Regions from separate parts of the Neptunicella sp. genome, predicted to be linked through region 1. Evidence: predicted binding sites of a transcription regulator. Region 1 holds the regulator's gene; the other holds the start of a gene.
What was found. Region 1 encodes sigma-54, which starts transcription at its own class of promoters, with help from an activator protein. Its sites were predicted from a motif close to GTTGGCACGNNNNTNGNNT; they were not measured.

Region 1 (3,215 bases):
GCTATCAGCAAAAGTCTGATGATGGCAGTATGATTAAAGCCTTAGCCAACGAAATCAAATATACCCTGGGCGAACGGGTATTAACGCTTACCACCAATGCCGAACTGCACTTACAAAACAGTATGGTTAAGGCCGAATTTATTGAGTTCGATATGGAAAATGAACAATTTAGTGCCAACGGCAGTAACGATGACGATGGACGCACGATCACTATCTATCAACCCGGCACACAGGAAAAATAAGATGGCAACCCTTAAAGCCACCCATTTAGCCAAATCCTACAAATCCCGTCAGGTGGTAACCGATGTGAGTTTACAAGTCTCTACTGGCCAAATTGTTGGATTATTAGGGCCAAATGGGGCAGGTAAAACGACCACCTTCTATATGATTGTCGGCTTGGTTCCTATCGATAAAGGTCAAATTTTTATTGATGATCAGGAGCTGACTTTGCAACCTATGCATGTTCGTGCCCGCAAAGGTATTGGATATTTACCGCAAGAGTCATCGATTTTTCGTAAATTGACGGTATGGCAGAACTTGATGGCGATTCTAGAAACTCGTAAAGATCTGAGTAAGGCTGAGCGCGAAGAGCATGCAGACGCCCTGTTGGATGAGTTCAACATTAATCATATTCGTAATAGTCTTGGTATGAGTTTGTCGGGTGGCGAACGGCGACGGGTAGAAATTGCCCGCGCATTATCTGCCGATCCGGAATTTATTTTGCTTGACGAACCCTTTGCGGGCGTCGATCCTATTTCTGTGACCGATATAAAGAAAATTATCAATCACCTCAAAGACCGGGGGATTGGCGTGTTAATCACCGATCACAATGTTCGTGAGACCCTTGATGTGTGCGAAACCGCCTATATCGTTAGTCATGGAGAATTAATTGCCCAAGGCAATGCCGAACAGGTGCTAAGTAATCAACAAGTAAGGGATGTATACCTGGGCGAGCAATTCAAGCTATAGTTAGCAAACAAAACATCAACCATTAGCAATGTAACAGCCTTAGCTGGTTTTTGAATTAACGGGACACGACAAGACGTAAATGAAGCCCTCATTACAATTAAAATTTAGCCAACAACTGACCATGACACCGCAGTTGCAGCAAGCCATCCGGCTGTTGCAATTGTCGACCATCGATCTTCAGCAGGAAATTCAGGAAGCCTTGGATGCCAATCCACTATTGGAAGCAGAAGATAATCAGGACTTCCCCGAAAACGAAAACAAAGATTCAGATAATGACTATGAAGCCAGTGACAGTATTGAGTCTGGTGATGCTCTAGAGAAAAATGAATTACCCGACGAATTACCTATCGATTCAACCTGGGATGAATATTACAGTGCATCCTCGGCGCCAGCCGCTCCCATTAGCGGTGGTGATGATGAACAAATTTATCAGGGTGAAACCACCGACAACATTCAAGAACATTTATTATGGCAAATGCGCCTGACCCACTTCAGTGAAACAGATATCGCGATTGCCACTGCCATTATTGATTCTATTGATGAATCCGGTTATCTCACCGTGTCTACTGAAGATATTCTGAATAGTCTCGATAATGAAGAAGTCGACATTGACGAAGTGAATTGCGTATTAAAACGGGTGCAAATGTTCGATCCTGTTGGTGTTGGATCACGAACACCGGCCGAATGTTTGATGGTACAGCTTAACCAGTTTGCCGCTGACACCCCCTGGCTAGAAGAAGCCAAACTGCTAATTACCCAATACATGGATTTACTGGCCAGTAAGGATTATCGCACTCTGATGCGCAAGGCGCGCCTAAATGAAGAACAACTGCGGGAAACCATACGATTAATTCAGACCCTTAATCCACGTCCCGGCAATGCCTTAATTACCACTGAGCCAGAATATGTGATACCGGACGTATCGGTGATGAAAAAGAATGGCCGCTGGGTTGTCGAACTGAATCCCGATAGTCTTCCCAAACTCAATATCAATCAGCAATATGCGGCCATGAGTCGCAGTGTCAAAAATACCAGCGACAGTCAGTTTATTCGCTCACACATGCAAGAAGCCAAGTGGTTTATTAAAAGTCTGCAAAGTCGCAACGAAACTCTGCTCAAAGTGTCCAACTGTATTGTGCAGCAGCAACAGGGATTTTTTGAATATGGTCCTGAAGCGATGAAACCAATGGTGTTAAATGATGTCGCAGAAATGGTGGATATGCATGAATCAACCATTTCCCGTGTCACCACACAGAAATATATGCATACCCCCAGAGGGATTTATGAACTGAAGTATTTCTTCTCCAGCCATGTCGCCACTGAAAATGGCGGTGAGTGTTCGTCCACTGCAATACGGGCATTAATTAAAAAGCTGGTTGCGGCAGAAACACAAAGTAAACCTCTGAGTGATAGTAAGATTGCGCAATTGTTGGCCGATCAAGGTATTATGGTTGCTCGGCGAACCATTGCAAAATACCGCGAATCATTAATGATTCCACCGTCTAACCAACGTAAAAGTCTGCTTTAACGGAGCAGCTTGAACGTCAAATTTAAGGAAGTCGCGATATGCAAATCAACCTGACTGGCCACCATGTCGAAATTACAGACTCACTACGTGATTACGTAGATAATAAATTTACCAAACTGGAAAGACATTTCGATCATATCAATAACGTCCATGTAATACTTAACGTCGAAAAGCTCAATCAAAAAGCCGAAGCGACGTTACATCTACATGGTGCTGAAGTCTTTGCTACCTCAGAGCGTAATGATATGTATGCAGCAATAGACAATTTAATTGACAAGCTTGATCGACAGGTGATTAAGCATAAGGAAAAAGTCAGTCGGCATTAATCCATATTAAATGACTCAGTAAAAGCAGTAATAATTAATGGAAATTAAAAATATACTCACTCCCGGCTGCACAGTTTGTGCAGCCGAAGATTCCAGTAAAAAACGTATTTTGGAAACCATCAGCAATATTGCTCACCAAGCATTGCCGCAATTGAGTTCGGATCAAATACTCGAAAGTCTGTTATCCCGAGAGAAAATGGGCAGTACCGGTATTGGTAATGGCATTGCCCTGCCCCATGGGCGACTGGCTGAACTGGATAAAGTACTGGGAATTTTAGTTACTTGCCAAACACCAATTAGCTTTGATGCAATTGATAACAAACCGGTGGATATATTCTTTGCTCTACTGGTACCCGCGGATCAAGCTCAAGGACATTTACAAACGTTGGCTA
Region 2 (3,215 bases), on a different contig from region 1:
TTGCGCTAAACAAAATAGTCAATGCCACCTAACGCCCCGTTAGTAACGTGCATTTCATGGGTTGTTTGCTGTTCCGGTGACTCTGAATTGCTATCGTCTTGGGCAAATTGGCCGCCCTTAGCGGATCCTTGCTGATCGGCACCATCGTTAGCTTGATCTTTTTCCTGACGCACCGAAGATTGTCCAAGTTCAATCCCCTTCTCGGCCAACATTTCTTTTAGTCGAGGAGTACTTTGTTCCAACATATCTCGGGCTTGCTGGTTTTGTACCACAAAACTGACACTGGCTTGATCACCCCCCAAGTGCAAACGAATTTGCATACTGCCTAAATCCGGTGGATCAATGCGAATATCAGCCACTAGATTTTTTTGGTTAACCATTAGCTGTACTTTATCTACCAGCGTCTTAATACCTTCCATTTTTTGCAGATTAGTACTGTTTTTATCCACGCCATTATTATGCTGAAGTACTTTTCCGGCCTCACCAAGTCGCACGGCAGAATCATCTACGATATGCTCACCGGCTTGATTGCTTACCATTGGCTGGGCATTGTTATCGGCCATACGAGCAAAATCCAGTACTTGTGCCACTGATTGACGGGACAAGGCCCCAGCCGAATCAGGATTGGTTTTAGTTAACTCTGCCATGGCTTTGCCCACCATCGCTTGTAAATCCAAACCGGGTTCGCGCCCTTGCTCTAATTGATTGCGTATTTCGTTAATCCCCGCTTGTAATGAAGCGATAAAAGTTTGTTTGGTTTCCGTTGGCGTATCCGGCAACATTTGTGTGGTTAACTTATCCAGCATTTTATTCAACTGCTCTTTAGGTAACGACAATATGTTTTTCATGTCATCGGCGAGCTTGGCAATATCCTGCTTAACTTCAGGCAATTGCTGTTTTGCTGATAATTGAGAGCCCTCATGCTGTTGAGCGGTTAAAAAGGCCAGTACCCGATCTACGCTGTCAAATAACTGACTGGCTTGTTGCTCACCTGATTGGCCATCTGTTGTTGCGGTCAGTTGCGCCATAATCTGATCGATTGAATTATCTTTGTCTAACTGCTCTGTTCCGCTTTGCAGAGATTGGTCCTCGTTACTGCCATTGAGTTGCAATGATTTAATTAACTCTGCCAAAATATTAATGATGTCGGTATTATCTGAAGATTCATTGAGTGGATCAGTTTGCTCACCGGCCACACCCTGCTCATTTATCATAGCTAACAATGAATCAAGATCGGTTGGTTGCTCCTGTTGATCAGTAGAATCGGCAAGCTGGTCAATTGAGTTATCAAACTTTTCTTTATCCACCTGCTTATCGGATTCTGACGAAAATAACTTTTCAAATAATTGACTCAAGACAGATGATGATTCCTCTTCCGATTCTTTAGACTGGCTTTTATCACTCCCCTGAGTAACCGCTTTAATTTTATCTAACAGATCCAGCCAGGTCGTATGTAACTGCTCACTTTCTTTTTCAGAGTCCTTGGCTAATTTCAATTCATCATCCGTTGCTGAAACAACATTATCTGTTTTTTCGTCAGCCACTGTTGTTTCGTCACCGGTTTTAGAGGCCGGTTTATTCGCTGTTGTTGCCGTTGTTTCCACTTGCGTAGCATCTTCTGCTTTTGTCTGGCTATCGGATTGCTCAGCTGAATCAGGATGAGTCCTCTCCTGATTACCTTTAGTTTGATTGGTCTGTTTATGCTCTGATGAGGACGTATGTGTCCCCGTATTTGAGGTGTTAGATTTTTTCTGCTGATGCTGCTCAAACATCGCCACAAACTCACTAGCAGGTTTATCCGTATCCTGACTATGGGAAGCCTGTTTACTTGATGTGGCAAGCTCTGTTGATGAAGCGGCAAGTTGTTGCATCATATGCTAACTATCCTAATAAACACATTTAACCATCTGTTTTTTATCGTTATTTTAGCGTAAACAGTCGTGTTAAATTCATTATAATGGCAGATTATAAACCGTGCTTTATGGCTCTTTCGGTCTATATCCAGGTTGTAATGACAAATAGAGCAAGTTCTATTCCAACCTGTTATTTTTAATTAACAACTATGCTCTGGCTCGAATAAATTTTTGAATGGAGATTTCATCCAGCAATTTCTGTTCTTCTTTATTAGCTTGTATTTCCCGCTGTAGGGCTTTTTTATCCAGCAACATATCCACCGCTTTACGTTTACGCTGCTGTTTTAACCACAGATCGCGACGCTGATCGGCCACCAATTTGGCTTTAGCGATCAATTTACTTTGTTCTTCACACGCCTTGTCTAATTTACCGATGAACGATTGATGTTGACCATAGGAAAGCGAGCGAACCCCATTAACGCCCTTTTGCTGTAGTTGACGCAAATAGTCTAAACGATAGTTTTCCAAGCCGGTCAGCTTGCTTTTATTAGTTAACCAATGCTGCTGCGCTTGTTGAAAATCGCGAGCCAGTTTGTCTTCTTTTTCTTTTTCCCACTGTGCGACCATCAATAATTGTTTATCTGCCATCCGCTTTATCCTTGACCCAGGGCTTGAGCCAATTTACTCATATCTTCCAAACTTTCGTCATAAGGGGTAATTTGCTTCATACCTTGCTGGAATAATTGATTAATCGCGGGTTCGGCATTAATGGCTAAGTCAATTCTGGGATCGGTGCCTTTGGTGTAAGCCCCAATACTAATTAAGTCACGATTTTGTTGATAGTTGGAATAGACTTGCCGGATCCGGCGCGAGGCGGCCAAATGCTCTTCGCTAACCACCATAGGCATCACTCGACTCACCGAGGCTTCTACATCAATAGCAGGATAATGACCGGCATCTGACAAACGTCGGGCTAGCACAATATGCCCATCTAAAATCGCACGGGCTGCATCCGCAATAGGATCTTGCAAGTCGTCACCTTCAACCAGTACCGTGTAAAAAGCGGTAATAGAACCTTGATTAGTATTTCCATTTCCAGCTCGTTCGACCAATGCCGGTAAACGTGCAAACACCGAGGGTGGATAACCTTTAGTCGCGGGCGGCTCACCCACTGCTAATGCGATTTCCCGCTGAGCCATCGCGTAACGGGTAAGGGAATCCACTAGCAGCAAGACATTCATGCCCTGATCACGAAAATATTCGGCAATGCTGACTGCCGTTTCACACCCTTTAAGACGCATTAAAGGAGAAGTATCTGCCGGAGCGGCAACTACCACCGATTTTTGACGCTCTTCTTCTCCC

Region 2: the regulator sigma-54 is predicted to act here: its motif matches at 2,022-2,040, upstream of ACTD55_RS13920 (flagellar hook-length control protein FliK).

What each region holds. Positions count from the first base shown of each region.
Region 1 is NZ_JBLWWF010000001.1:9,174-12,388, reverse strand. It holds gene lptA (lipopolysaccharide transport periplasmic protein LptA) at 1-242, shown strand, start outside; gene lptB (LPS export ABC transporter ATP-binding protein) at 244-969, shown strand; gene ACTD55_RS00065 (RNA polymerase factor sigma-54) at 1,049-2,497, shown strand; gene hpf (ribosome hibernation promoting factor) at 2,536-2,823, shown strand; gene ptsN (PTS IIA-like nitrogen regulatory protein PtsN) at 2,861-3,215, shown strand, end outside.
Region 2 is NZ_JBLWWF010000017.1:32,395-35,609, reverse strand. It holds gene ACTD55_RS13920 (flagellar hook-length control protein FliK) at 6-1,874, opposite strand; gene fliJ (flagellar export protein FliJ) at 2,061-2,501, opposite strand; gene fliI (flagellar protein export ATPase FliI) at 2,507-3,215, opposite strand, start outside.